Regions from separate parts of the Baekduia sp. genome, predicted to be linked through region 2. Evidence: riboswitches for the same ligand, from Rfam matches in the RefSeq annotation. Region 2 holds a riboswitch; the other holds the start of a gene.
The links. A riboswitch is a leader RNA that binds a small molecule or an ion and turns the genes downstream of it on or off. The one in region 2 is predicted to bind cobalamin.
Positions count from the first base shown of each region.

Region 1 (25,203 bases), on a different contig from region 2:
TTGTCCTTCTCGCCGCTGCCGCCCTTCTGACGCTGGCCGCCACGGCTCCGTCGACCTTCGCTGACGAGCCCTTCGGCAGCAGCACGCACGGCACCGCGATCGTCGCCGACGCGGGCTATGTGGTCTGGCGCGCCGATGACGGCCGCATTGTCGTCCGCGCGGGCGCCAGCCACGCACAGACGGCGCTGCGGCGCAACCCACCCGCCAGCGCGATCCTCGACGTCGGCGCACGCGCCGGTGGGGAGGGCGCGCAGCTGATCTGGACCGAAGGCTGCTCGACGCGATCGGGCTCCTGCATGGTGCGCGGCGGGCAGCTGATCAGCTCCGGCGTGGTGAAGGCCCGCGTGCTCGCCCACATCCCGTACCGCGGCGGCGGCTCGCCGGCCGTGGCGATCGAGGGCTCACGGCTGGCGTACGCCGTCCACGGGACGACGGGCTCGGGCAAGAGGAAGTCGGCCTGTGACGTGCCGTACGTCCGCACGCTGTCGTCGCACGGCTCGTCGACGCGCAAGCTCGATCGCGGCCACTGCGCGGCGATCTCGCAGCTGGATGTCGGCGACGGCTACGTGGCGATCCTGGCTCATCCCGCCGTCCAGTACGGCTCGGGCGCCACCGAGGCGCGCGTGGTCAAGGTCGGCGGCGGCCACTCGCGGACGTTGCAGCGTGAGGCCCAGGGCGAGGAGTCGAACTTCATCGGCGCGATCTCGCTGGACGGTGGCGCGCTCTACACGGCGCGCGGCGGCATCCGACAGGCGAACGTCTTCACGCGCATTCGGCTCGGAAGCGGCGCGCGGACCGACGTGCGGGCCTTCGTCAACCTCGCCGGCGCGTTCGCCCGCGACGGCGGTCACGACTACTACGCGCAGACCGTCTCGTTCGAGAGCAGCACCGAGTGCGCGTGCATCATCGTCGCCGGTGACGATCCGTTCGCTGTCGCGCAGCGGGTGTTGGCGCCGGAGCTGTCGCTGACCGCCGCGCCGCAGCCCGTGTACGTCGACTCGGCGCCCTCCGCCGTCGCGACGCTGACGCGTCGGACCGTCTCCCGGACCGCCGTCGTGGGTACCGCGCCGGTCGCCGGCGAGCAGGTCGAGCTGCTGTCGACCAACGTCGTCAGCGGCCCGGTGAACCAGCGCGCGCCCGTGCCGACCGGCGCCACGGCGACCACCGGCGCCGACGGCACCGCGACGATCCCGATCCCGGGCACGCCGCGCTGGCGCCTGCTGCTGGCGGCGGCGACGCGGCCGATCGTGCAGGGCGCCGTCTCGATCCCCACCAGCCAGAACCTCAACATCACCACCTACGTCCACATGACCGCGGCCACCACGCGGCTGCCCGACGGCCGGCTGCAGGTCAGCGGCACGATCAGCCCCGCGCAGCCGGGCCGCAAGGTGCGCCTGGACCGCCTGCTGGAGCAGGTGTGCAACCAGCGCCAGTACGGGCCGGTGCTCATCACGCCGTCCTCGGTGGGCGTGCCGGCAGGGTGCTTTGACCGCTGGACGCAGGATCCGGTGACGACCGCGACGGTGAGCGCCGACGGCACCTCGTACACGCTCGATGCCAACGCGCCGGCCGGGACCTACCGCGTGTCCTTGGACTTCGCGGGCGGCGCGGCGGTGTATGCGGGGGAGACGGCGGCGGTCGAGGCGCCGTAGGTCTTGGCGGCTCCTGGTTCGCGGCGTTGGCTGGCCGCTCAGCGTGTGCGGCGTGCGTTCATGGTGGGCAGTGCGGAGCGTTGGTCGTGCTGCGAAGCGGGGTCTGTCGGCACCGAGGGGAGCGAGCGGGGCCGGCGGCTCGACGCGTTGGCTCGTCGTCCGCACGCGCCCGGGCGGGTGGGCCTGTTGGCGGCCGGTATACGTCCGTGAACGGGCCCACCCGGCGCTCCGAGGACCGGCCGAGACGACGTGGGCCTGCTGGCGGCCGGCATGTGTCCGCAGACAGGCCCACCCCTAGTTTGAGCGCCCGGCGGCGCCCCGGTGCGACGATTCGGGGCCGAAATGAGGCGGATGAGATCGAACCCGCGATATGCGCGGGTTCGATGTCGTTCGGTGATCATCAACGCCCGAACGACCTGCGCCCATGCGCCAGCGGACGACAGGTGACGCCTCGAGCCGCCGGCCCCATTCGCTCTCCTCGGTGCCGACAGACCCCCCTCCACAGCACGACCAACGCCGCGCACTGCGCGCCACGGACGCCCGCACCCGACCCTCAATCCAACCGCGATATGTTGCTGCTCCGCCGATGACCGATTCCTCGTCGCAGCAGATCGAGCTGCATGGCCACCCCGTCACCTATCACCAGATGGGCGCGGGGCCGGCCGTCCTCCTCATCCACGGCATCACGTCCAGCTCGCGGACGTGGCGAACGGTCATGCCGGCGCTGGCCGAGCACTACACGGTGATCGCGCCCGACCTGCTCGGCCACGGACGCTCGGCCAAGCCGCGCGGCGATTACTCGCTCGGCGCCTACGCCTCAGGGCTGCGCGATCTGCTCGTGGCGCTGGAGATCCCGCGGGCGACGGTCGTCGGCCACTCGCTCGGCGGCGGTGTGGCGATGCAGTTCGCCTACCAGTTCCCCGAGCGCGTCGAGCGCCTGGCGCTCGTCGACTCCGGCGGCCTGGGCTCCGAGGTCAGCCTCGTGCTGCGCGCAGCGACCCTGCCCGGCGCCGAGTACGTCCTGCCGCTGCTGGCGTCGAGCCCGCTAAGAGGCGCGGGCGCGGCGCTGGGCTCGGTCCTCGGCCGCGTCGGCCTGCGCGCGTCGGCCGACGTCCGCGGCATGGCCGAGGGCTTCGAGTCGCTCGGTGACGGCGACGCCCGCCGCGCCTTCGTGCACACCGCGCGCTCGGTGATCGACCCGGCCGGCCAGCGCGTCGACGCGACTGACCGGCTCTACCTCGCCGAGCATGTCCCGTCGCTGATCGTGTGGGGCGAGAAGGACCACATGATCCCGGTCAAGCACGCCCACGACGCGCATGCCCAGATGCCCGACAGCCGCCTGGAGATCTTCGCGGGCGCGGGTCACTTCCCGTTCAACGACGATCCGGAGCGCTTCGTAGCCCTCTTGCACGACTTCATCGCCACCACCGAGCCGGCCGCGTTTGACGACGACCTCGTCCGCCAGCTCATGCTCCGCCACCGCTCATGAGCGGTCTCGACGCCTACCCGCATCGGATGACGATCCCGACGCGGTGGCACGACAACGACGTCTACGGCCACGTCAACAACGTCGAGTACTACGCGTTCTTCGACACCATCATCAACGCCTACCTCATCCAAGAGGGCGGCCTGGACATCCTGCAGGGGCCGACGATCGGGCTCTGCGCGGAGTCGCACTGCAAGTTCACCGCGCCGCTGGTCTTCCCCGAGCCCGTCGAGGCCGGGATGCGCGTGGGACACCTCGGCACCTCGTCGGTCAGATACGAGATCGGGCTCTTCGGCGACAAGGGCGAGAAGGCCGCGGGGCGGGGCTGGTTCGTCCACGTCTTCGTCGATCGCGAGACGCGCCGTCCGCAGCCGATCCCGGAGGCGATCCGCTCGGCGCTGGAGCGGCTGGCGGCGTGAAGGTCCGCGGCGCCGTCCTGCGGGAGATGGGGCTGCCCAAGCCCTACGTCGACTCGCGGCCGCTGGAGGTCGTCGAGTTGGAGCTCGCGCCGCCCGGGCCGGGCGAGCTGCTGATCCGCGTCGGCGCCGCCGGCCTCTGCCACTCGGACCTGTCGGTCATCGACGGCTCGCGGCCGCGCGTCATGCCGATGGTCCTCGGCCACGAGGCGGCGGGGGAGGTCGTGGAGACCGGAGGGGAGACCCCGGGCTTCACGGCCGGCGACCACGTCGTCCTGTCGTTCGTGCCGACCTGCGGCGCCTGCGGGCCGTGCCGTGCCCAGCGGCCGGCGCTCTGCGAGCCGGGCGCGGCGGCCAACGCGGCGGGCACGCTGCTCAGCGGTGAGCGACGCTGGGCTGGCGTCGGCGACCACGGCGGGCATCTTCACCACCATCTTGGCGTGTCGGCCTTCGCCGACCACATCGTCGTCTCGGCGCACTCGGCGGTCAAGGTCGACGTCGACCTGCCCTACGAGATCGCGGCGCTCTTCGGCTGCGCGGTCCTCACCGGGGTCGGCGCCGCGGTCAACAGCGCGCACGTCGCGCCCGACGACCGGGTCGTCGTCTTCGGGTTGGGCGGCGTCGGCCTCGCCGCGCTGCTCGGCGCGCAGATGGCGGGTGCCGCCGAGGTCGTCGCCGTCGACGTCGTCGAAGAGAAGCTTGAGCACGCGCGCCGTCTGGGCGCGACGCCGATCCACGCCGGCGACGGCGCCGTCGCGGCGATCCGCGAGGCCACCGGCGGTGGGGGCGACAAGGTCATCGAGACCGTGGGCAGCGCGCGCGTTCTGGCCCAGGCCTACGAGGCGACGCGCCGCGGCGGCACCACCGTGACCGTCGGCCTCCCGCACCCCGAGCAGCGGCTCGACATCCAGGCCGTCAGCCTCGTCACCGAGGAGCGCACGCTCAAGGGCTCCTATCTGGGCTCGTGCGTGCCCGACCGCGACATCCCGCTCTTCGTCGAGGCCTACAAGAACGGGCGGCTGCCGGTGCAGGAGCTGCTGACGCACCGGATCGGCCTCGACGACCTGAACGAGGGCTTTGACCGCCTCGCCGCCGGCGCCGCCGTGCGGCAGGCGGTGATGCTGTAGATCCGAGCCGCGTCGCGGTGCCATCGGGTGCGATCTCTAGCCTCCCGCGCCGATGCCGGACCTCCTCGATCTTCCCGGGCCCTCGCGCCGCATCCGCGTCGAGCCGCTGCGGCTGCCCGTGCCCGCCCAGGCGCCCCGTGAGCGGGAGCCCGACCGCGAGCCCGCGGACGCGCCCGAGCCCGCCGTCGCGCCCGAGCGCGAGCCCGTCCCGGCGTGAGCAGCGAAGGCGCACCCGACTACCTGGAGGCCGTCGTCGGCTACCGCGCCTGGCACGTCGAGGAGGACGGTCTGCTGCGCCCGTGGACGTTCATGGCGCTGCCGTGGGAGCCAGGTGCCAACCGCGCTGTCTGCGCGCGCGACGTGCGCCACGCGCCGCCGGTGGCCGACTGCATGTGCGGGCTCTACGCGCTGACCGATCCGGCCGACCGGCGGCTGGACTTCCGCGCCGATCAGGCCGTCGGCGCGGTCGCCGCGTGGGGCGACCTGGAGGTCCACCGCAGCGGCTTTCGCGCCGAGCACGCGTGCGTCACCGCGCTCGCGCTCCCGGACCGCGCCGGCTTCGAGCAGCGCGAGACGCTGGCGCGCGCCGCCGAGCGCTACGGCGTGCCGCTCGTCGCGGCCGACCGCCTGAGCGACGAGGCGCTGCGCCACGGCGCGCCGCTGCCCGACGACCTCTGGGCGCCGTCGCCGTCCTGGCCGTCGCCACGGCGTGCCGGCGGCGGCGCGCGCGATCCCCACGCGCTCCCACTGATCGGATCCCACCCACCCGTCGACCCCGCCGCCTTCGGCACGGCCGCCCGCGGCATCGCGCTCGACGCGCACCTGTGGGTCGAGACGGCGCTCGGCGCGGTCGTGGTCGGCCTGACCGCGGCGCTGGCCCGCGACCTCGGCGGTGACCTCAAGCTCACGCTGCCCGAGCCCGGCGCGGCGCTCGAAGCCGGTGACCCCGCCGCGACCGTCAGCACGGCGGCCGGCACGTTCGGCATCTGGGCGCCGGTCGGCGGCTCGATCCTGGCGGTCAACCCGCGGCTGGTCGAGGATCCCAACCTATTGGCCCGCGACCCCGAAGGCGCCGGCTGGTTGCTGCGTCTGGCCCCGCGCGACTGGGAGCGCGATGCGCCCGCGGTCACCTGGGGCGCGGCGGCGAGCCGCCACTACGCCGCGGTCGTCGCCCGCGACGCCGAGCGCGGCGACGCGTTTGCCGACGTCCGCCTGGAGCGGCTGCGCGCGCTGCCCCCGGTGCGCAACGCCGGCGACGTCCTCGCTCACCTGCGCGCCGAGCGCGAGGCGCCGCGCTTTCCCGACGCCGAAGCCGTGACGGTCGAACTGGGCGGCCGCGTGCGCGACGCGCTGGCGGTCGACGCCGCCCTGCGTGCGCGCCTCGGCCGGATCGACCTCGTCGTGCGCTTCGCGCTCCACGAGCCCGACGCCGAGCTCCTGCTCGACCTGCGCGGCGGGCAGGCACAGCTCCTGCGACGCGAGCCCGCCGACGACGTCGACCTCGAGCTCTCCTGCAGCGGCGAGGACGCCTACCGCTGGTTCATCGGCAAGCTCGACCCGGCCAGCGCGCTGCGCTGCGGCGACCTGCGCTCCTCCGCCGGCGCGGCCCCGACCCTCCGGGCGCTCGCGGTGCTCAAGCACCTGCGGATCCCGGCATGGGATCCGGCGCCGATCTGGGCGCGCTAAGCGGCCAGGGCGTCCGGCGGCGCGACTGCCACAGCATCACCGGCGCGGCGCGCCAGCACATCCGGCAGCCGCGCGAAGACGTCGCCGTCAAGCGCGTGCGGCACGTCGCCGCCCATGATCTCCAGGACCTTCTCGACCGGCATCGAACCGCGGTAGGGCCGGTCGGCGGTGAGCGCCTCCGCGATATCGGCGACGACGAGGATCCGCGCCTCCAGCGTCAGCTCACCGCCGGTCAGGCCACGGCCGTAGCCGCTGCCGTCGAGCTTCTCGTGGTGGTTGGCTGCGACCTCGGCGAGGTCGGCGAAGGCCGGGATCCGCTGCAGGATCTCCAGCGTCCAGGTCGGGTGGCGACGCACCGCGGCCCACTCGTCGGCGTCGAGCTTGCCGGGCTTGTCGAGGATCCGGTTGGAGACGCCGAGCTTGCCGATGTCGTGCAGCAGGCCGGCGCGGCGCAGCCGGCGCTGGGCCAGCGCATCGAAGCCGAGCGCGGCCGACAGCGCCACCGCGATGTCGGCGACGCCCTCGGAGTGGCGGGCGGTGTAGGGCGTCTTGGCGTCCACGATCCCGGCAAACGCCTGGGCGATGCGATCGAGCCCGTCGTCGTCGGCGTGTAGCAGGCGATCGACCGGCTCCAACGACGCGACGCGCGGCTCGTCCAACGACGCCCAAAACGCATGGTCGTCCTCGGCCGCGCAGAGCGCGTCGACCAGCGCCGGGTCAAACCACGTGCCGCGCCGATCGCGCGCCACACCACAGGCGCCGGCCGCGCCGCCGCCCTCCTGCCAGTAGACCTCCGCGGTCTGGGCAAGGCAGAGGATGCGGCCACAGAGCGAGATCTGCTCGCCCTCCAGCGACTGCGGGTAGCCGCGGCCATCGAAGTGCTCGTCGAGATGGCGGATCGCGGTCTCGGCCTCGAGGCTCAGGCCGACATAACGGGCGACCTCGGCGCCGCGCTCGCAGCGCAGCTCGGTCAGGCCGCGCGAGCCCGCGGAGCCGTGGGCGACCAGCAGCTTGAGATGGCGCGCCTTGGCGATCGGCGAGCGGCCCGGCGCGGTCGAGCGCACGAGGTGGCGGATCGACTGGCCGGGGATGAGGTGGTCGGTGGTCTTGCGGTCGCGCTTGACGTCGGCGTCATCGGCGCCGTAGAGCGCGGCGACCTTGGCGGCGTTCGACGAGCAGCCGGCGTCCTTGAGCAAGGCGGCGTGAAAGAGCGAGGAGCGCGTCTGGGCGTCGAGGCCGAGCTGCGCCGCGATCCGCATGCTGATCAGGCAGGTGCGCTCGGCGTGGCCACGCGGTTGCCCCTCGGTGATGTCGAGTGCGTGAGAGAGCGCGGCGAGCACTTCCGAGAGCCGGACGTCCATGTCCCGGATGTCGGATCGGCTTATCCGATCGGTGAGGCGGCCGGACGCATGGTCGAGACGGCGCCGCGCCCACAAACGCCGCAGTCGGGGTCGCGCGGGACCTCCTCATGGGTGACCGCGAGCGTCGTGAGGTCGATGACCGTCGAGCGTCCGAGGCAGGCGACCGGCGTCAGGCCGGTGATGTGCGCGATCGCCTCGTTGGCCACGAGCGAGCCGATGAGGCCGCAGGCCGGCGCGTAGGTCGCCGCGGGGGAGTCATCCGAGATCGCCGAGCGGGCGGCGTCAAAGAGCGGGAAGCGGCGGCGATAGGCGGCCTCTTGGCAGGTCAGGCAACCGGTGGCGCCGGGAAGGTACGTCGGGCCGACGCGCACCAGCGGCGGGTGCTGGCTCATGCCGACGTACGGAATGCCGGCCGCCCAGCAGGCCGCGTTGACCCAGCCCGAGATCCGATCGGCGGGCCAGTCGACGGCGGCCACGACGAAGTCGGCGCCGGCGATCGCGTCGGCGACGGCGGCGGTGGAGTCCAGGCGACGAGGGATGCCGACGAAGTGACCGCGGGCGTTGAGCTGGCTCAGGCGGTCGGCTGCCGCATCGACCTTGAGCCGGCCGAGATCGTCCTGGCCATAGAGCACCTGCCGCGCGAGGTTGCTGAGCTCGACGACATCATGGTCGACACCGACGATCGTGCCGACGCCACAGACCGTGAGCATCGTCGCCGCCATGCCGCCCAGGCCACCGAGGCCGAGCACGGCGACCGTCGCCGCCTCCAACCGCGCCTGTGCCGCAGCACGCGGCATACCCGCGCCGGCAAGGTCACCGAAGTACCGCAGCTGACGGTCATAGCGCTCCAGGCCGGCGGGATCGAGATGGCGCGCGTCGTCAGTGGCGTCCTCGATCAACCCGTCGGCGGCAAGCGCCCTCAGCGCCTCATCGAGATCCTCGGCCGTCAACGCAGGAGCGACCGTGGCACGCAACGACGCCAGGATCGACGCGGGCCCCCGCGTGCCGTCGAGCTGCGCAAGCAGCTCGCCGAGCACGCGGGGATCACCGTCAAGCGCGACGTCGCCGTTCTGGCGGCCGCTGCGCATGAGGATCAGGCGACCCCGGTCAGGGATCACCTCGATCGTGGGCTTCAGCCGAGGCCACCAACGGTCGTGGCCGCAACGGGGGGCGGTCACGACCGCCGGCACGACCGTCGGCATGGCGACTAGTAGCCCTTCGTGATGGCCAGGGCCGGCAGCGTCGGCTCTTCGAGCTTCGTGATCTTGAGCATGGGGCATCCTCCTTTCTGTTTCGGGGGTCATCGAAGGCGTGCGAGGTAGATCCGCTTGGTGTGGACTGCCTCGTCGCAAGCGTCGTCACGCGGGCCGTCGTCGCGTTGGCCGCAGACCAACAGGAGCTCCAGGCCTGCGGCGTCGAGGGCGTTGGTGACCTGCGCGTGCGGGTGGTGGTGTTGCACGTGATGGCTCACGCTGCGGATCCAGCGATCCGGTTGCTCGGGGTCGCGGGCGAAGGCATGGAGGTCCGCCCGGTGCGTGAAGCGCGAAGCCGATGCGCCCGGCAGGCTCTCCCACACGAAGAAGCGATCGTCGTCGCTGCGGCAGAACGTCGAGCCGAAGAAGCCGTCATAGGTGCGGCGCGTGTTGGCATCGAACAGCACGAGCCCGCCGCGCCGCACGCGGCTGGCCAGCGCTGCCACCGCGGCGTCGAGATCGTCCGGCGCGACGCAGTTGATGACGTCGTTCATCGCCGTGACGAGGTCGACGGGCGCCCGATCGGGCAGGTGGGGGAGGGCCGCGACCTCCAGCGCCACGTCAGGCCCGAGCGCTGCTCGTGCCTCGCGCAACATCGCCCCTGATGGGTCGCAGCCCTCGGTGGTGAACCCCGCGGCGACCAACGCGGCGAGGCTGCGCCCCGTGCCGCAGCCGACGTCGAGCGCCCGTCCGCCGCCGACCCCGTGTTGCGCCGCCAGGCCCAGCAAACCGGCGAGCCACTCGCCGTACCGGTCGCCGCCGACGAAGGCTTCGTAGTGCGGAGCCAGGGCATCGTATGGAGCCGTCGACGTTTCTTTCTCCGGTTGCGTCGTCGCCTGGATCAGGGTCATGTCATGTCAAGACCCCCAAAGCGCTCAAAACCGTTTCACCTCGACACGAAGCTGTTGTCAGAACGCGAACTCGACTGGGACGTCGCAGCCTCTCGCTGCCTGCGCGAAGCCCATCGCGTAGCCCCCTCCGACGACGCTGCCGACATCGCCCAGGAGGCGCTGATCCGTGCCTGGCGCAGCCTCCGCGATGGCGTGGTGCCCGAGCATCCGATCGCCTGGCTGCGCACGATCGTCCACCGCGAAGCCCATCGACACCGGGGACGTAACACAGCCTCAATCAGCCTCGATGAGCACGGAGATATTCACGACCGGACCGCCGCTGGGCGCCTCGATCTCCTGCCTCTCCAGGTCGATGTGCGCCGAGCGGTTAGGAATCTGACCCCGCATGACCGTAAGCTGTTGCTCTTGCGGTACGTCGACGACCTCACGCAGCCTGCCGTTGCCCTTGCCCTCGGGATCCCTGAGGGCACGGCCAAAGTGCAGTTGCATCGGGCACGTGGGCGGTTGCAGCGAGTTCTGTCCGAGCACGAAGGCGGGGATCAGCCATGAGCAAGACGACCACAGTCGCGGAGCGACGAAACGGCGCGGCCAATAAGCCGCACGAGCTAGACAGCAACATTGTCAAGGCGTTGTCGCACCCTCTGCGCATGAGGATCCTCACGCGGCTCAACGAGGGCGTGGCCAGCCCGAACGAGATGTCCAAGGAGTTCGAGGAGTCCCTGCCGCTCGTCAGCTACCACGTTCGGATCCTGCGCGAGCTCGATTGCATCGAGCTCGTGCGGACCACGCCCCGTCGCGGGGCGATCGAGCACCACTACCGAGCGTTGACGCGCCCATTTTTGGACGACGACGATTGGGCGCAGCTGCCGCCCAGCGCCCGGAAGGCCGTGTCGAACACCGTCCTCAGCAAGATGCTGGGAGACGTGCGCACCGCGGTCACCGCCGGCACGTTCGACGAGCGGGCGGATCGACATCTGTCCTACGCGCCCCTCATGCTCGACGAGCAGGGCTGGCGTGACCTCGGCGATCGCCTCGGCGAGGTGCTCGCCTGGGCCATCGAGGAGCAGGCGACCAGCGCGGGTCGCCTGCAGGACGGGCAGAGCGGTGGACCAGAGGTGCGCGCGCGGTTGAGCATGCTCGCCTACTCGGCGCCGCCCACGGGCTCCGAGAGCGCGGCGCCCAAGCGCCGCCGCTCGAAGCGCTAGCGCCAATCTGGATGAGGATGTTGGTTCGGTTCCCGACGGCGGGAGCATTGCTCTGCGTGCTTCTGCTGCTCGGAGCCTGCGGGAAGGACGATGCCGGCAACCAGCGACCGTCCGCCGATCACGGTGGGACGCTGACGATGCTGGCGGCGTCCGATGTCGACTTCCTCGATCCCGGTCACACGTATTACTCGCTGGGCATCCAGGTCGCGCTCGCAACCCAGCGGCCGCTCTACGGCTTCCGGCCGGACGACCTCTCGCAGCCGGTGCCCGATCTCGCGTCGGCGCTTCCTGTGATCTCCGCCGACGGTCGCACGATCACCGTGCGGATCCGTCGTGGCGTCCGGTTCTCGCCGCCGGTCAACCGCGAGGTGGTCGCTCACGACGTCGCCTATGCGTTTGACCGCTTCTTCAGCGTGAACGTGGGCGGCCAGTACCCCGGCTACTTTGCCGATCTGATCGGCGCGCCGGCCAAACCGACCAAGGGCGTGCACGCGATCAGCGGGATCACGACGCCCGACGCGCGCACGATCGTCTTCCATCTGCGCAAGCCGTCTGCGGCCGCCTTCGTCGGTGCGCTCACCCTGCCGGCCAGCGCACCGGTGCCCGAGGAGTACGCCAAGGCGTTCGACGCCGAGAACCCGTCGACCTATAACACCCACGTCGTGGCGACAGGGCCGTACATGGTGCGCAACGATCGTGACGGCGCGACGGTCGGCTATCAGGCCGGCCGCCGGATCGAGCTCGTGCGCAACCCGAACTGGGATCGTGCGACCGACCGCCGCCCGGCGCGCCTCAACCGCGTGATCATCCAGACCAACGCCTCGGACTCCAACGTGGCGGCTCGTCAGGTCCTGGCCGGCACACACAAGGTGCTCGACGGCATCCCGCCACCGCCCGTCCTCGAGGACGTGGCCGAGCACCACCGAGACCAGGCCGTGCAGCTGCCGATGGGCGGCTACCGCGTCCTGCCGATTAACACGACGATCAAGCCGTTCACCAACCTCAACGTCCGCAAGGCCGTGGTGGCGGGCTTCGACCGCCAGGCCGCTCGTCAGGCACGAGGCGGGCCGATCACCGGTCCGTTGGCAACGCACTTCCTGCCGCCGGGCATCCCGGGCTTCGAGGAGGCCGGCGGGCTGGCGGGACCAGGCTATGACTTCCTCTCGGTCGCCCACCCGCGCGGCGATGCGGCGCTCGCGGCGACCTACATGCGGCGAGCCGGTTACCCGTCGGGCCGCTACACCGGCAAGGAGAAGTTCCTTGTCGTGGCCGGCAACAGCCCGTCGGAGAAGCTGGTGGCCCAGGTTGTGCAGTCGCAATTCGAGAAGCTCGGGTTCCGCATCCGGCTGCGGTACGTGCCTTCTGACGCGCTCTTCACGGATTGGTGCGCGGTGCCGTCGCGCAAGCTCCTGACCTGCGGCAGCGGCCTGGCGTGGCTCAAGGACTTCCCAGATCCGCAGCCGATGCTCCAACCGGTCTTCGACGGTCACGCGATCGCGCCGACCAGCAACACCAACTACTCACAGCTCAACGACCCAGCGATCAACGCCGCGATGGCGAAGGCCGTCTACCTCCGCGGCGCCGCTCGGCGACAGGCATGGGCCCAGATCGATCGCATGATCGTCGCCCAAGCGCCCGGTGTCCCGCTGCAATGGGACGTGAGCACGCTGATCCACTCCAAGGACGTCGCCGGCGTGCCGAACGTCTACTTCGACAGCTGGGACTTGTCCTACACGTCGCTGAAGTAGGGGCGACCTTCGGCCGGCCTACTTCAGGCTGAGTGCGGTCTGCTGGCGCAGCGCGATGCGGCTGCTCTCGTCCGCAGAGAAGCGCTGTGGGTACTTCTTGGCCGCGGGCGCTTGCCGATTGATCGCCGCGTAGGGCAACGCAGAGAGATCACCGGCGACAACAAACCCGCCGCTCACCGGCACCTCCCAGCGGACGCGGTTGGCTTTTGGACCGCGGCTGGTCAGCCGCGCCGCCGCGCAGTGTCGAACGCTCGCGGTGGAGTTCCAATCGTCGTCGCTGATGGCCGAAACGACCTTCTGCTGTGGGATACCGGGCAGAGTGGCGATGTGCACGTCGTCCTGGCGTGGCCACCATTCGGTCCGCTCTGGCGACGGCGACGGCTTAGCTGCGCTGGTGCGCCGGCGGTCGATATCCAGGAAGCGACGAACGCCCAACCGTGTCCGAATCCACGCCTCCTCGGGACAGACGCGCAACGGGGCTCCGATGCCGTCGTGCGCGATGCTCTGCACGAGCGTGCACTGGGCATAGAGGCCGGGCGTCTCGTCGACGGAGATGCGTAGAGCGTTTGGGGCGACACCCGTGAGGCGCATCACCGGAACGACGATCGAGTCGCGCATCGTGTCGTTCCAGTCGTTCTCGCTGAGCACGAGCAATTGCTCGGCCGCCGCGCCGTTAACCTTGTTCTCGTAGAGCCAGCCGGCTCGAGGCCCACTCAAAGCAGGCCGTGTTCCACTGCCAGGCGGCTGCTGGCGCGGATCGCCTCCAGGCGCTCATCGTCCTGAGCGAGTTCACGGTATGCGGCGAGCTTCTCCGCGCGCTCGGCCTCAGCCGTCAGCAGCTCGTCGGCATAGACGACCAGGGCATGGAGTTTCTGGGCACTGGAGGCACCAGCATCGACGAGGCCGGTTGCCGTTGCGGTGGCGAGCGCGTGCTCGACCCGTTGGTCACGGGTGGTGTAGATGCGCGCAGATGGGGCTGCAGCCTTCGCCATGTCGAGGAGCGTAGCGCGGTGCATATGTCGGTGCAAGATGTGCACCGACGAGTATCGCATTCTCAACGCAGAAGGACCCTCCGAAGAGGGCCCTTCTGCGCGATGCGGATGAGAGGACTCGAACCTCCACGGGATTGCTCCCACGGCGACCTGAACGCCGCGCGTCTACCAATTCCGCCACATCCGCTGGCGTCAGGCGAGCATATCGCTCACCGGGCGCTCAGCGTCCAGACGTGGCCTCCTGCGTGCTTGCTAGGATGGACACCCCCAGGCCGCCATCGTCTAGGGGACTAGGACGCTGCCCTCTCACGGCGGAAACCGGGGTTCGAATCCCCGTGGCGGTACTCCAGAAACCCCCGGCCTTCCGGGGGTTTCGTCGTTGACGGACCAATCGCATGGGGCCAGGTCTTGACTTCCGGCCAGTAGCGTGCACGTGCCAATGCGGCAAGAATCCTGCGCATGTCAAGGATGAATCGTCGTTCTCTCCGTCCCGCCGCTGCACGCATGCTTGCGGCCGGCGTGCTCGCCGCGGGTTTCGTGGTGCCGGCCACGGCTTCTGCCGGGCTCTTGGATTCGGTCTCGGGCTGGTGGCCCATGTACGAAGGCTCCGGCCAGACCATCCACGACCTGTCCGGCAAGGGCAACAACGGCACGCTTGGCTCGACGCCCGGCGTCGATGCCAACGATCCAACCTGGATCAAGGGCTTCCTGTTCGGCTCCGCGCTGCGCTTCGACGGCAACGACTTCGTGCGCATTCCCGACTCGTCGGCGCTGGAGCCGCAGAACATCACGGTCTCGGCGTGGATCCGCGCCTCGGGCTCGCCGGGCACCAACCGCTACATCATCAGCAAGGGCGCGTCGAACTGCGACGCCGCTTCCTACGGTCTCTACTCGACCTACTCGGGCGGCCTGCGCTTCTACATGTACGACACGACGGGCCATGAGCGCTACTCCGGCCTCGCCAACCAGGACAACGTCTACAACGGCAAGTGGCACCACGTCGCCGGTACCTGGGACGGCACCACCGCCAAGCTGTTCGTCGACGGCAAGCTGATCCCCGGCTCGACCGACACCGGCGGCACCATCGACTACAACATGCCGACGACCGGCGATGGCGGCATCGGCGGCTATCTCGGCACCTGCGACCTGTACTACACGGGTGACATCGACGACGTGGCGATCTTCAGCCAGGCGCTGCCGATCGACAAGTACTGGTCGGCGCTGTCGCTCCTGTTCCCCAAGCCGCTGCGCTAGGTCCACCCCCCGACCGCAGCGGAGGCTGCGGCGACGGCACCCGACGGGCCGCGAGCCCTCGGGTGCCGTCCGCCGCGCCTCCTTCACTCCGGACAGGTCGTGCCTAGCGACCGCGGTCCGGTGCGGGTTCGTGCGTCTCCAGCCAGGGGACGATGCGAGGCTCTCAAGCGACGCGAACGGCGTCCAGAGCCGGTCCGGCAGATGTGCGCGAACCGGCCGCGAGAGCGCGCTTCATCGAGCCTTGATCCTTCGCGGCTACCGTGAGCGGACGCCATGTTGCGCCGCCCCGGACCACCGCTGCTGCTCGCCACGCTGACCGCGATCGCCCTCGCGATCACCGGCGTGCTCGCCAAGCTGGTCCCGCTCACGCGCCAAGGCGACGCCAGGACGCTCAACGGCTTCGTCGACCTCAACGCGCCGCACCTGACGCCGGCGCTGAACACGATCGCGCACCTCGCCGACCCGGGGCCCTACGCGCTGACCGGCCTCGTGCTCGCGCTGATCGCCTTGGCGCGCGGCCGCGCGCGCGTCGCGGCAGCGATCCCGCTGCTCTTCCTCGCGACCGGAACGACCACCGAGGCGCTCAAGCACCTGTTGGCCACCCAGCGCTTTGACGAGTGGCTCCATCACTCCCAGATCGCGGCCGCCTCGTGGCCCTCGGGCCACTCGACGGCGGCGATGACGATGGCGCTCTGCGCCGTGATCGCCGCGCCGCCGCGCGCTCGCCCGACGGTCGCGGCCATCGGCGGCGCCTTCGCGGTCGCCGTCGCCTACGCGATCCTCACGCTCGGCTGGCACTTCCCGTCCGACGTCTTCGGCGGCTACCTGGTCGCCGCGACCTACGTGCTGCTCGCGGTCTCGGCGATCGCGTTCAGCGAGCGCCGCTGGCCGAGCCGCCGCGGGGTGGAGGCGGGCAGCCGCCCGGTCGACCTCGTCCCCGCGCTCGGCGTCGCGCTGGTCGGTGCGGGGGCGGCTGCCGGGGTGGCGCTCGCGCGGCCGCGCGCCATCCTGGACTACGCGGCCGCGCACACGACCTTCGTGGCCGGCGCGATAGCGATCGCGGTCCTCGCGGCGCTGCTGGCCGGTGTGATCGGCTCGGGCTTCCGCGCCTCGTCTACGCCTTCGTAGCGCCCGGCTCCCACAGCGGCTCGTCGCCGCCGTTGGCCGCGCGGCTCAGGATGAAGAGCAGGTCCGAGAGCCGGTTGAGGTAGCGCACGACCTCGGGGTTGCCGTCCTGCACCAGGATCGCCCGGCGCTCGGCGCGCCGGCAGACCGTGCGGCAGACGTGCAGGTGCGCGGCGGCGGGCGTCCCGCCGGGCAGCACGAAGGACTTCAGCGGCGCCAGCGTGGCGTTGACCTCGTCGCAGGCGCCCTCTAGCCACGACGTGTAACCCTCGTCGACGCGCAGCCGCTCGCGGTCGCCGCCGTGCGGCACGGCGAGGTCGGCGCCGACGTCGAAGAGGTCGTTCTGGATCCGTCGCAGCCACGTCGCTTGCTGCTCGGGGAGATCGGGGAGCGTGAGCGTGACCCCGAGCTGCGCGTTGAGCTCGTCGACGACCCCGTACGCCTCGATGCGCGGGTGCGTCTTTGGCACCCGGCTCATGTCGCCGAGGTGCGTCTCGCCGCCGTCGCCGAGCTTGGTGTAGATCCGGGTGAGGTTGACGGTCATCGTGAGTCGGAGGCTATCGCCGCCGGCCCGCCTCCGAGGCGCCCGGAGCGGTAGGATCGTCGAGCAAATCAGGGTCGGTGGCCAAGGGAAGTCGGTGCAAATCCGACGCGGACCCGCCACTGTGACCGGGCGAGTGCCTCGCCGCACGTGTCGCGCCAGCGCGACGCAGCCACTGGGAATCAAGCCCGGGAAGGCGCGGACGAGGAGAGGCCCGGGAGCCAGGAGACCTGCCTCCGACCAACAAGGACTCGACGCCCTCGTGGCAAGGGTTGGTTCCCACATGACGAAGAAGATCCTCGGCCTCCTGGTAGGAGGCCTCATGCTCGCAGCATCCGCGAGCCCGGCGATGGCGGCGAAGGTGACCGTCGAGATCGAAGGGCTCAGCGCCATCGTGCCGCCGACAGTGGTCACCACGCCGGCGACGGTCTCCAAGGATGGCGAGGAGATCTGCCCGGACGGCGACAATGTCCTCGGCGCGGTGGATGCCGTGACCAAGGGAGATTGGGCCGGGAGCCAGTACGGCGCAACCCGCATCCTCGCTGAGGATCACCCGTTCATCCCCGGCGACGCCGGCTGGGTGTTCGTCGTCAACGGCGTCGCTCGTGCTGACTATGGCTGCACGGCCCCGGTCCATGACGGCGACAAGATCCTCTGGTACGCCAGCGCCGGCTTCGGCGCCTTCCATGTCGACAAGGGCTTTGACGACCCGGTGCTGCTCGACGCGCCGGTCACCGCCGTGCCCGGCCTGGCGTTCAGCGTGACGGCGACGAACACCGACACGACCTATGACGACGCCGGGTCACCGACCAACACGGCGTTCTCGCCGTCGGCCGGCGCGACGGTCAGCGGCGGCGTCGCGGCCGTCACGACCGGCGCGGACGGCAAGGCATCCGTGACCGTCGGTGGCGGTCCCTACACGCTGGTCGTGACCAAGGACAAGCGCGCGCCCGGCCGGATCGTCGGCTGCGCCACGACCGGCAGCGACGGCCGCTGCGGGACGTCGCTGCGCCCCTGCCCGGTCAGCAGCGATGGCTGCGGCACGCCGCCGATCGGTCCGCCGCAGCCCTGCGTGACCAACGGCCACGACGGCTTCTGCGGCTCGCCCGACAAGGTGGTGGCCGACGCGGCGATCACCGGCGTCTCGGAGGGCAAGAAGTACAAGAAGGGCACCGGCCCGCGTGAACTGGCGGGCAAGGTCGCCAACGACGGCTCCGGCCTCGCCGACGTCCGTCTGCGTCTCACGCGCACCGATGGCCGCAAGTGCGCGACCTATGACGGCAAGACCGAGAAGTTCAAGGCGTTGAAGAAGTGCGGCGCGACGCACGGCGTGTGGTTCTCGGTTGGTGCCAAGCAGGACTTCACCTACCTGCTCCCGTCCAAGCTCGGCCGCGGCCGCTACGTCCTCGACGTGGAGGTCACCGACAAGGCCGGCAACACCACCAAGTCGCTGGCCCGCGGCAGTTCGCGCGTGGTGTTCTTCGTTGCCTAGCTGGTCCCGCGCCCATGGCCGCGCGCTCGCGACCGCCGCTGCCGCCTCGTTGGCGGCGGCGGTGGTCGCCGGCTGCGGCCTGGGCGCGGGACCGAAGGCGAGCGATACCGAGCTGTTGGTGTCCAAGGACTTCGGCGCCGAGCCGATCGTCCAGACCGACCAGCCGAAGACCGGCGGCTCGGACACCGTGATGCGCCTGCTGCAGCGCAACGCGCCGAAGGTGACGACGCGCTTCGGCGGCAACTTCGTGCAGTCGATTGACGGCGTCAGCGGCGGTCGCAGCGGCGGCACCCCGGCCGACTGGTTCTTCTACGTCAACGGCGTCCTGGCCGACAAGGGCGCGACCTCGATCAAGGTCCACCAGGGCGATCGCGTCTGGTGGGACTACCACGACTGGGGCGCCACCGACGACGTCCCAGCCGTCGTCGGCTCGTTCCCCGAGCCGTTCCTCCACGGCATCGACGGCCGCCGGCTGCCGGCGCGCGTGGAGTGCACGGAGCCGCAGAGCGATGTCTGCGAGACCGTCGCCGACAAGCTGTCGGATCTGGGACAGGTCGCCGCGCGCGGTGGGGTCGGCAACAGCTTCGTGGTTGACACCCTGCGGATCCTCGTCGGGCCGTGGCGCGCGCTGCGCAATGAGTCGACGGCCAAGCTGCTCGAGCGGGGCCCGGCCGGGAGCGGCGTCTACGCCAAGCCTGCGGCCGACGGCAAGTCCATTGCCTTGCTCGATGCTGCCGGCCACGTTACGCGGACGCTCGGCGCGGGCACCGGTCTGATCGCCGCGACGCAGGTCAGGGACGCCAAGGACGAGGTCAGCGACCCGGTCTGGATCGTGACCGGCACCGACGATGCCGGCGTGGCTGCGGCGGCCGCCGCGCTCGACGAGGGCGCGTTGAACGGGCACTTCGCGGTGGCCGTCTCGGGCGGCAAGCCCATCGGACTTCCGGACCGCGGCCAGTGAGGTATCGCCGCCGCGCGAGCCCGCTGCACGCGGCCCGCGCCGCGGCGGGTGGCGCGTGGTGCGCGGCGCTCGCGGCGGCGGCATTGGCGGCTGAGCATCCGATCGTGCTGGTCGCCCTCACGCTAGTGGTCTTGGCGGGTGCGGCGGCTGCAGGTGTCGTGCGCGAGGTCGGGCGCATCACCTTGTGGATGGTGCCGTGGGCGCTGGCGATCGCGGTCATCAACATGTTGGTGGTGCGCGAGGGCTTCACGATCCTCGCCCGCCTGGGGGAGATCCCGCCCTTCGGGCAGGTCGACCTGACGCTTGAGGCGTTGGTGTACGGGTTGCTCTTCGGGCTGCGGTTGCTGACGGTCGCCGCGGCGTTCGCGGTCTTCACGGTCGCGGTCGATCCCGACGACCTGCTGCGCGTCCTGCGCCGGGCCTCGGTGCGCTCGGCGCTGGCGGCGACGCTGGCGACACGGCTGGTGCCGGTGCTCGCCGCCGATGCCCAGCGCATCGACGAGGCACGGCGCTGCCGGGCTGATCGCGGCGGCGAGGGTGCGACGGCACGCTTGGCCGTCCTGCGCGCGGTGGCCAGCGGCGCGCTGGATCGGGCGCTCGACGTCGCCGCGACGCTGGAGGTGCGGGGCTATGGCAGCGCACGGCGTGGTGGGCGGTCTGGCCGGCCGTGGTCGCGCCATGACCAGGCGTTCCTGGCATCGGCCGTCGCGCTGGTCGCGTTGACCGTGGCCGCACGCGTGGTGCCGGTGGCGGCCTTCGACCCGTATCCGGAGATCACGGGCGCGGGCGTTGGAGAGGCGTTGGCGCTCGCGGTCGTGCTCGCGGTCGTCGCCTTGGCGCCGTTCGTCGACCGCCGGGGGATCGCGCCATGACGCCGCCGATTTTGGAGCTCGAGCACGTCACCTACACCTACGCGGGTGCGGCGTCGCCCTCGCTGCGCGACGTCTCGCTGCGGGTGCAGGAGGGCGAGATGGTGGTGTTGGCCGGCCGCTCGGCCGGCGGCAAGTCCACCATGTTGCGCGCGGCCTCCGGGTTGGTCCCGCACTTTCATGGCGGGACGTTCGGCGGTGTGGTGCGCGTCGGCGGGATGGACACGCGCGAGCACGGCCCGGCGGAGCTGTCGCGCATCGCCGGCTCGCTCTTCCAGGACCCCGAGTCGCAGGTCGTGCTGACGACGGTGCGCGCCGAGCTGGCGTTCCCGTTGGAGAATCGCGGCCATGGGCCGGCGGCCGTCGCGCGCGGGGTGGAGGAGGCGGCGCTTGCGCTCGGGATCGCGCACCTGCTGGAGCGCGCGACCAACGAGCTGAGCGGCGGTGAGCTGCAGCGCGTGGCGCTCGGCGCAGCGCTGGCCGGGCGACCCAAGTTGGTGTTGTTGGACGAGCCGACCTCGCAGCTCGATCCCGTCGCCGGCGACGAGCTGATCTGGTTGCTGCGGCGGCTCAACGAGGAGTGGGGCACGACGATCCTCCTCGCCGAGCACCGGCTGGAGCGCTGCCTGCCGGCCGCCGATCGCGTCGTGGTGATGGCCGACGGCGCCATCGCCTGCGACGCGCCGCCACCTGAGTTCCTCGCCTGGGCCGGCGACGCCGCGCCCGAGCTGCAGACGCCGGCGGCCCGCATGTTCCGAGCGGCCGGGATCACACCACCGCCCTCGGGCGTCAAGGAGGCGCGCGCCGCGCTGCGCGCCCGCGGCATCGACCTCGACGCCGACGCACCCTCCACCGACATCGAGGGACGACTGATGGTCGATAGCCGGCCATCAGTCGTCCCTCGACGCGCTGGGGGAGGGATCGATGGCGTTGAGGGTGAGGATGCGAGCGCGCCACGGAGGCCGGGGCGCAAGGAGCGCCGCGACGCCGCGCTCGTCTTCGACGGCGTCTGGCACGAGCGCCGCGGCGGCGCGGTGGTCCTGCGCGGCGTCGACCTGGCGATCGCGCCCGGCGAGCGTGTGGCGCTGATGGGGCGCAATGGCGCGGGCAAGTCCACCATGTTGCGCCACGCCGCCGGCCTGATGGCGCCGACGCGCGGCAAGGTGCGCGCCTCCGGGCGGGTCGCGCTGCTGCTTCAGGATCCCAACGACTACCTGCTGCACGAGCGCGTCGGCGACGAGGCGTCGCTCGGCGCGTTGGCTGCCGTCGGTCTCGACCAGCTGCTCGACCGCCACCCGCGCGATCTCTCCGGTGGTCAGCGCCAGCGGCTGGCGCTCGCCATCGTCCTGGACTCCGAGGAGCCCGCCGCGGTCATCGGCCTCGATGAGCCGACGCGCGGCATGGACCGCGCCGCCAAGGCGGCGCTGACCGAGCGGCTGGCGGGCTTTGCGGCGGGCGGTGCCGCGATCGTCGTCGCCACGCACGACCCCGAGTTCGCCGCCGAGGTCGCCGACCGCATCATCTTGCTCGCCGACGGCCGCCCGATCGCCGACGGCCCGGCGGGCGCCGTCCTGGCCGGCGGCTGGTACTTCGCGACCGAGACGGCGCGCGTCACCGGTGGCCGTGCGTTGCTTCCCGACGCCGGCGCGGCGCTCCTGCACGAACACGATTACACGGAGGTCGTTGTCCCGTGACCTGGCAGCTGACCACCTTCTCGCTGCTGGCGCTCGTCCTCGGGCTCGGCTTCGCGTGGTACGAGCGCACGCACCCCTCCAGCAAGGTATTGGCCATGGTCGCGACGCTGGCCGCGCTCGCCGCGCTGGGCCGGATCGCCTTTGCGCCGCTGCCAAACGTCAAGCCGACGACCGACATCGTGTTCTTGACCGGCTTTGTGCTGGGCGGCGCGCCCGGCTTCGCGGTCGGCGCGCTGGCGGCGTTGTCCTCCAACCTGGTCTTCGGCCAGGGGCCGTGGACGCCGTGGCAGATGGTCGCCTGGGGCATCGTCGGCGTCATCGGCGCGGGCTGGGCGCTGCTCATGCGCGGCCGGCTGCCGCGGATCCCGACCGCGGCGCTGCTCGTCGTGTGTGCGCTCTTCTTCGGCGCGCTGACCAACCTATCCACCTTGACCGCGGCCGGTGGGACGCCGTCGCTGCGCCAATGGGCGGCGGTCGAGGCTGCCGGCCTGCCGTTCGACCTTGCGCACGCCGTCGGCAACGTCGTGTTCTTCCTCGCCTTCGGTCCCGCGCTCGTGCGCGTGCTGCGGCGCTACCGCGCGCGTCTCGAGGTCCGCTGGACCCCAGCGCCACCGACCCTGCTCCCGACCCTCCCGGATCCTCCCCGATGACCAAGATCACCATCTTGCTGGCGACCCTCGCGCTGACCTCGGCGTTTGCACCCGCCGCTCACGCCTCCGACCGCTCCGCCGCGCGCACGGGCGCCGCCTGGCTCTCGACAGCCGTCAAGCCCGGTGCCGACGGCATGGCCGCCGACGCGGTCGTCGCCCTGCGCGCTGCTGGCCGCCTGCCGTCGGCCGAGGCCGCGCGCCGTGCCCGCGCGCTGCGCGCCGGCGCCAACGGCTACGCCCGCACCGCCGGTGCGACCGGCAAGACGATCCTCGCGCTTGCCGCCGCCCGCAGCGGCAGCGCGCGTTGCGCCGGCAACGTCGATCTCCTCACGCGCCTGCAGTCCTACGGGCGCGCAGGTCGCTACGGCAGCACGATCTTCGACCAGACGCTCGCGATGCTCGGGGCACATGCGCTGCACGCAGGCCCGTCGCAGCGCGCGATCACCGTGCTGCTGAAGGCCCGCGGGGCCGGCGGGTGGAACTTCAACATGACGCGCTCCGGCGGCCGTGCCGACGATGTCACGAGCACCGCGATGGCGATCCTGGCCGCGCGGGCGGCTGGCGTCTCGGCCGGCAACGGCACCCTGCGCGCCGGCCTGCGCTGGCTGCGCGCCCAGCGCACGGCGGCCGGCGGCTTCGCCCTCGGCCGGCGCGATCGCAACGAGGCCAACTCGACCGCGCTGGCGATCGAAGCCGCCGCCGCGATGGGCAGCCGCGACACCCGCGCGACACACGCGCTGGCCTCGCTGCAGCGCCCCGGCGGCGCCTTCCAGTTCACGCGCAACGACGCCGGCAGCCGCGTGCTGGCGACCAACGACGCCGTCGTGGCCCTCAGCGGCCACCACCTGCCGGTGACCACGCTGCACCGCACGCCCAGCCGCTGCTGAACGCCACCCCGGGGCCATCGAGGGACGAGTTGTGGGTCCCTAGAATCCACAACTCGTCCCTCGACGCCAGGGCAGGGTGGCGATGGCGGCGCGGCCTGCCGCCATGGCATGTGCGGAGTGGCTCATGAGCCGTCGTCGCGAACGCCTGCTCGTATAGGGTCCGGCGCTCTTATGCGGATCGGTGTCCCGAAGGAATCGATCGCGGGTGAGCGGCGAGTCGCGCTGGTGCCCGAGGTCGTAAAAAAGCTCGTCGCGAAGGGTCATGAGGTCGTGGTGGAAGGCGGGGCTGGACAGGCCGCGCTGGTCCCCGACGCGCTCTTCACCGACGCTGGCGCGACGATCGGCGACCCCTGGGGCGCCGAAGTGATCGTCAAGGTCGCGCCGCCGGCTGACGGGGAGCTCGGGCACCTGGCCGCGGGCAAGACGCTGATCGGGTTCCTGAACCCGCGTGGCAATCCCGACGGCCTGCAGGCCGTGGCCCAGACCGGTGCGACGGCCTTTGCGATGGAGGCGATCCCGCGAATCTCGCGCGCCCAGTCGATGGACGCGCTGAGCTCGCAGTCCAACGTCGCGGGCTACAAGTCGGCGCTGCTCGGCGCCGACCACGCGACGCGGTTCTACCCCATGTTGATGACGGCGGCGGGCACGATCCCGCCGGCCAAGGTCCTGGTCCTGGGCATCGGCGTCGCCGGACTGCAGGCGCTGGCCACCGCGCGCCGCCTCGGCGCGCAGACCACCGGGTACGACGTGCGGCCCGAGACGGCCGAGCAGGTCGAGTCGCTCGGCGCCAAGTGGCTGGACCTCGGGATCGAGGCCGCCGGCGAGGGCGGCTACGCGCGCGAGCTGACCGACGAGGAGCGCGCCCAGCAGCAGCAGGCGCTGACCGACGCGATCAAGGGCTTTGACGTGGTCATCACCACCGCCTTGGTTCCGGGTCGCCCGGCGCCGCGCCTGGTCACCGCCGAGGCTGTGGAGGGCATGAAGCCCGGCAGCGTCATCGTCGACCTCGCGGGGGAGACGGGCGGCAACTGCGAGTTGACCGAGCCGGGCGAGACGGTGGTCAAGCACAACATCACGATCGTCTCGCCGCTGAACCTCGCGGCGACCATGCCCGAGCACGCCAGCGCGCTCTACGCGCGCAACTTGCAGGCGCTCATCGAACTGCTGGCCGACGACGAGTCCGGGGCCTACGCGCCCGACTTCGAGGACGAGATCGTCGCCGGCGCCTGCGTCGTCAAGAACGGAGAGGTGCAGTAGATGTTGGTCACCAACCTGGCGATCCTGGTGCTGGCGGGCTTCGTCGGCTACGCCGTCATCTCGAAGGTCCCGAACACGCTGCACACGCCGCTGATGTCGGGCACCAACGCGATCCACGGGATCGTCGTCCTCGGCGGCATCATCCTGCTCGTCAACGGTCTGGCCGACGGCGCGCTCAACAAGCTGCTGCTGGTGATCGCGGTCGCCTTCGGCACGATCAACGTCGTCGGCGGCTTCCTGGTCACCGACCGGATGCTCGAGATGTTCAAGGCCAAGCCCAAGGCCGACGCGGGGGACGACGCGTGATCGCGTCAATGACGTCTGGGCTGACGCCCGTGACCGCCTCCTTCATCACGGACTACAACTTCCGCGCGGTCCTCTACATCATCAGCTTCTCGCTGTTCATCTACGGCCTCTCCGGACTGACCGGGCCGAAGACCGCGGTGCGCGGCAACCGCATCGCCGCCGTCGGCATGGGCATCGCGGTCATCGCGACGCTGCTGGTTCCCGACGTCAACAACATCTTCCTGATCATCCTCGGCGTGGCGATCGGCACCGCCGTCGGCGTGCCCGCGGCGCGTCAGGTCAAGATGACCCAGATGCCGCAGATGGTCGCGCTGTTCAACGGCGTGGGCGGTGGCGCGGTCGCGCTGATCGCGTGGGTCGAGTTCCGCGAGTCCGGCGGCTTCGCCGAGG
Region 1 is NZ_DASYJG010000035.1:118,235-143,437, forward strand. Features, by position in the region: gene VGO10_RS08035 (hypothetical protein) at 1-1,652, shown strand, start outside; gene VGO10_RS08040 (alpha/beta fold hydrolase) at 2,239-3,141, shown strand; gene VGO10_RS08045 (thioesterase family protein) at 3,138-3,557, shown strand; gene VGO10_RS08050 (zinc-binding dehydrogenase) at 3,554-4,681, shown strand; gene VGO10_RS08055 (hypothetical protein) at 4,734-4,898, shown strand; gene VGO10_RS08060 (SCP2 sterol-binding domain-containing protein) at 4,895-6,367, shown strand; gene VGO10_RS08065 (HD-GYP domain-containing protein) at 6,364-7,728, opposite strand; gene VGO10_RS08070 (TOMM precursor leader peptide-binding protein) at 7,749-8,930, opposite strand; gene VGO10_RS08075 (class I SAM-dependent methyltransferase) at 9,029-9,832, opposite strand; gene VGO10_RS08080 (sigma-70 family RNA polymerase sigma factor) at 9,836-10,381, shown strand; gene VGO10_RS08085 (helix-turn-helix domain-containing protein) at 10,378-11,037, shown strand; gene VGO10_RS08090 (ABC transporter substrate-binding protein) at 11,094-12,785, shown strand; gene VGO10_RS08095 (hypothetical protein) at 12,804-13,433, opposite strand; gene VGO10_RS08100 (hypothetical protein) at 13,499-13,777, opposite strand; tRNA gene VGO10_RS08105 (tRNA-Leu) at 13,881-13,964, opposite strand; tRNA gene VGO10_RS08110 (tRNA-Glu) at 14,049-14,121, shown strand; gene VGO10_RS08115 (LamG domain-containing protein) at 14,282-15,031, shown strand; gene VGO10_RS08120 (phosphatase PAP2 family protein) at 15,305-16,159, shown strand; gene VGO10_RS08125 (cob(I)yrinic acid a,c-diamide adenosyltransferase) at 16,146-16,700, opposite strand; cobalamin riboswitch at 16,762-16,949, shown strand; gene VGO10_RS08130 (hypothetical protein) at 16,981-18,189, shown strand; gene VGO10_RS08135 (DUF4430 domain-containing protein) at 18,182-19,150, shown strand; gene VGO10_RS08140 (energy-coupling factor transporter transmembrane component T) at 19,147-20,022, shown strand; gene VGO10_RS08145 (ABC transporter ATP-binding protein) at 20,019-21,713, shown strand; gene VGO10_RS08150 (hypothetical protein) at 21,710-22,363, shown strand; gene VGO10_RS08155 (hypothetical protein) at 22,360-23,250, shown strand; gene VGO10_RS08160 (Re/Si-specific NAD(P)(+) transhydrogenase subunit alpha) at 23,422-24,507, shown strand; gene VGO10_RS08165 (NAD(P) transhydrogenase subunit alpha) at 24,508-24,813, shown strand; gene VGO10_RS08170 (NAD(P)(+) transhydrogenase (Re/Si-specific) subunit beta) at 24,822-25,203, shown strand, end outside.
Region 1: it holds a riboswitch for cobalamin, as region 2 does, so the genes downstream of both, VGO10_RS08130 (hypothetical protein) here and VGO10_RS04560 (hypothetical protein) in region 2, are expected to answer to the same signal.

Region 2 (4,567 bases):
CCTGCAGGACCCGACGACGGGCGCCTTCGCGTCGACCGGCCTGTCCAACGAGTGGGCGTTCAGCGCGCTCGCGCCGGCCGGCGTCGCGGCGGTCGATCTCCTGCCGCCGCCCCCGAACAACGTGGTGAGCAAGAACGCCCGCAAGGTCTACCGCGACTACCTCTCGCCGGCCTCGTGGCCGGGCGGTTCCCCGGTGGTCACCGACTACGAGCGCGCGACGCTCAACGCCTACTCGGCGGGCATCGACCCGGCGCGCGTGGCGGCGACGCGGAACCTGATCGCCGACATCGCGTCCTACTGGCAGACGGCGTCGCCGGGCTACTGGGGCACGCCGGGCAACTTCAACGGCACGGTCTTCGGACTGCTCGCGCTGGCCGGGGCCAAGACGGCGGCGGGCGCGCAGCGCGTGCCGCAGACGTTGTTGAACAAGTCGATCACGACGGTGCGCGCCAACCAGCACACCGACGGTGGGTGGAACTGGACGAAGGCCGAGGGCGTTCCGGCGCAACTGGCCGCGGTGAGCGACATCGACATGACGGGCGCGACGCTGGCGTCGCTGTGTGTCAGCGGCGTGGCGAACACCGACAGCGCGGTCGTCGCGGGCAAGAACTTCCTCAAGGGGAAGTTGGTCAACGCCACGGGCGCGTTCAACTCGTCGTTCGGTGCCAACACGGACTCCAACGGCTGGGGCGTCCAGGGGCTGAACGCCTGCGGTATCGCCAACCAGGGGGCGGACTTCACCACCGCGATGGGCAAGACGCCGATCGACTTCCTCGTCAGCCAGCAGCTGGCCGGCGGCGGCTTCCGCTACACCACTGGCTCAACGCCCAACGCCTATGCCTCGATCGACGCGCTGCGCGCGGAGGCCGGCGGCGGCTTCTCGGCGACGCCGCCGGTGCCGACCACGGTGGGTGAGCCGCGGTTCGTCGCCAGCACGTCGTTCGTGAGTGGCACGACGAGCAAGCTCGCGGTGATCGTCGACGACGGCTCGGGCACGCTGAAGGTCTGCTCGGTGTCGGTCGCCCCGACGACCGCGACCACGACCCTCGGCGCGGTCCTGACCGCGGCGGTCAGCGGGTCGACACCGGCCGGCTGCGTCACGGGGAGCTCGCCGTCGAGTGGCGTCATCACCACCATCAACGGGGTGACCAACAGCGGTGGGTCGACGTGGAAGGCCAGCATCGACAACGGGACGGCGGCCGCGGCGAACACCGCGACGGGCGTGAGCCTGGGTGACACGATCTCGCTGAAGTACGGGGTGTAGAGGAAGACGCGCGGGTGCCGCGCCAGGGCTTGTGCCCGGCGCGGCGCCGCGCCTTTGTTGATTGGTCGTCTGTGTGTGCTGGTTTGCGTGGCACACCCGGTGGCGTTCAGCGCGTTTGCTCTGGCGGGTGCGCGGCGTGGTTCGGGGCACCGAGGGGAGTGAGCAGTAGCTGGCGCCTCGGGGCGCCCGGGGTCGTCCGCCGGCGCCTGGGCGCGGGTGGTTCGTGGCCGGTCTGAGATCCGGGTGGGTTCGGACCCCACATGGGGACACCAGACGACCCGGATCGATCCTTCGCCCCCGAAGCGCTGAGTCCGGGTCGACTGTCCCCTCATATGTAGGGGCCAGACGACCCGGACCTCCTCGAGGACGCACCGAATCGCCCGTGTCCCGAGAACCCTCACGCGGAAGACCGATGACGCCGCGAACCACCACGGCTTCCTCTCCTCGCCGCCCCAAACCACGCCACGCACCAAGACGAACACCGCGCGCTGAGCGCCACGGGCCACGACCCGCGGACCGCCGACGACACAGCGCGCCGTCCTCACGCGTGTCGCCGACGGCACCCGGAGTGCATATGACTCAGCCGATGCGCACCCGCACGGCGACGGCCTTGCCGTTACTGCGGTAGCGCAACATGTAGGTGTTGCCCGGCAGCTCGCGCGTGGTGCGCAGCGACGCCACCGTCCCGCGGGCGTACACCTTCCCCAGCCGCGTGAGCGTCGCGTTCGCCTTGCCGCCGGTCGAGGACACCAACTTGCAGGCCACCTTCGGCGCACCCTTGGCGCGCTTGACGGTGCAGACCGCATCGCGGCCGTTCTTCCCGGCCTTGCCCTGCGGACCGGTCGCCCCGATCACGCCCTGCGCCCCGGCGGCGCTCGTCGCCCCGCCCGGGCCCGCCGCGCCGGCGTCACCCTTGTCGCCCTTGGCGCCCGCGGCCCCATCCTGACCCGCCGGCCCCGCCGCCAGGCTCCCGCCCACACCATCCAGCGGCACCGACAGCGTCGCGTCCGACGCCGTGCTCGTCACCTCCAACGTCGCATGCCGCGCGCCGATGACCGACGGCGCGAAGCGCACGTTGACCGTGCAGGTCGTACCCGCCCCGGCGTCCACCGCGGCGCCCGTGCAGTGATCGGAGCTGATCAGGAAGTCGTCAACATCCGTACCGGCGAGCTTGACACCCGTGACCCCAGCGGTTCCCAACGCGGGCGTGACAACGACCGCCCGCGGCGCACCCAGCGTCTCGCGCGCCTGCGACGCGCCGAAGTCCGGCGTCGCCGCCGAGACCGACGCCGTGCACGGCGAGTCCGGCTGGCCGTCGTAGACGCAGACGCCCGCCGGTACCGAGAACGCCGAGTTGTGGCTCGCGGTCGGCAACGCGCTCGAATCGGTGCCCGCGATGGCGATCAGGTTGATGTTCCCGCTCGCACCGTCCGGGGCCGTCAGCGTCGCGCGGCCCTGATCATCGGTGGCGACGAACGTGCCGCTCGCGTCATCGAAGCCGACGCCGTACCCGGCGCCGACGGCCCGATCACCCGTTGCCGTGCCGTTGCCCCAGCCACCGGCGAACCCCGCCGGCGGCGTGTACTGCGCGGCGGTCACCTCGAAAGGCTGACCTGCGGCAACGGTCTTCGGCACACCTTCGACCCGCAGCTGCGGCGTCGCCGGGAAGGCGTACATCTCACCGTCGGGGTAGCGCAGCTCGCTGGCCTGCAAAACGAGCGTCTGGCCGTCTTGGAGGGTCGTGCATTCAGGCTGGTCGTGGTAGCCCAGGTTGTGGTAGGTGTTGTTGATCCACATGTGCCATGACGGCACCGCGCCGTCGTTGTCGACCGTTCCGTCGCCGTCCATGTCGACCTGCTGGCCGAGCGACTGCATCGGGTAGCCATCGCCGTTGTTGAGGTTGTCGATCTCGAGGACATCCGGATCACCCGGCAACGTCGTCTGGCCGGAGGCGATCGACCAGATGCTGAGCTGCGACAGCGCCGCGGCCACGGTGTCGGCCGGTGACATGCCGGCCGTGGCGCCGCACGTGACGGGCGTGGAGACCAGCGTGCTGTGAGCACCGAGGCTGACGACGCCTGAGTTCTCCCGGCCGGCGAGGTCGTTGACCTGCACGAACACGCCGGCGCCTGCGGTGGGCACGGCCACGGCAGCGACGGCGGCCGTGACCAGCGTGAGCCCGAGGGCTCGACGATACGAATACATAGGGGTTGCTCCTGTCTCGAACAGGCGGCCCCGATGTCCCGTCCTCCTCGACGGCGCAGCGGCGGCCGTCCTGTGCGCGAAGACGGTTGACGTATGTGCGCCGGCCGGGTCTTCGGGCTCGGGGTCATCCTCGGGAGCTCCTTCCCGAGCCGAACCCGGCTCAGTGGACCTGCACGCTCCGTCGTCACCCACACCGCTGCGCGTCAGCCCCGGATTCCCACCGGAGTTCCCCGCGTCCGTTGCGGGCGCCACAGTACCAGCCGGGTGTTCACCGGCACGCGCGGGCCAGCCCGGCGAGGACGCCAGACACCGCCACCTCGCGACGTGGCGCCATGCGCCCTGTGCCGCAGGTGGGCGTGAGCAGCGAGCTCGTCCCGGCGACGCCGGTCCGCGCGATCGCCGCGTTCAGCACGTCTGCGGCGTCGGTGTCGGTGTCGGGCCGGTGCGGCGCCACCACACCCCAGGCGATGCGCGTTCCGCCGGCGACCAAGCGCCGCACGGCGCCGGCCCCGTCGTCGTCGAGCCCGAGCGTGAGATCGAAGGACACCACGTCCGGCGCCGCGCGCTCGACGACGTCCCACGGCACCGCGCAGCAGAGATGCACGCCCCACGCGGGAGCGACCACGCGCAGCGGGCCCCACGCCGCTTCGACGCCCTCGGCGGCAACGGCGGCAACGGCCGACAGTGTGGGCTCGTCGATCACCAGCAGCGCGTCAAGGCCGCGATCGGCAAGAACATCAACCTGCTCGGCCACGTTGGCCGCCAGCCACACCGCGATCTCACGCGCCAGCCCGACCGGCGCGTGCTCGTCCAGCGCGCGGGCCAGCGTCAGCGGTCCGGTCACCTGCAACTTGACGATGCCGTGCGCGGGCGGCCGGAGGGTCAGCTGTCTCAGCAGCCACTCCCAGCCGCGCGGACGTTGCCGATCGCGGTCGGGCGACCAGCCGCAGCGCGCCGGATCGGCCCCGAGCCACTCGGCCACCATGTCACCCTCCAACCGCGGCAGCTGCGGGCAGAAGGGCAGGTCATAGGCCTTGACCGCCTGCGCGGCCGCGGTCCGGCCCTCGGTGTGGGGCAGGCTCCCGACCCCGGTCGTCG
Region 2 is NZ_DASYJG010000023.1:64,564-69,130, forward strand. Features, by position in the region: gene VGO10_RS04555 (hypothetical protein) at 1-1,264, shown strand, start outside; gene VGO10_RS04560 (hypothetical protein) at 1,844-3,469, opposite strand; cobalamin riboswitch at 3,576-3,701, opposite strand; gene VGO10_RS04565 (hypothetical protein) at 3,738-4,567, opposite strand, start outside.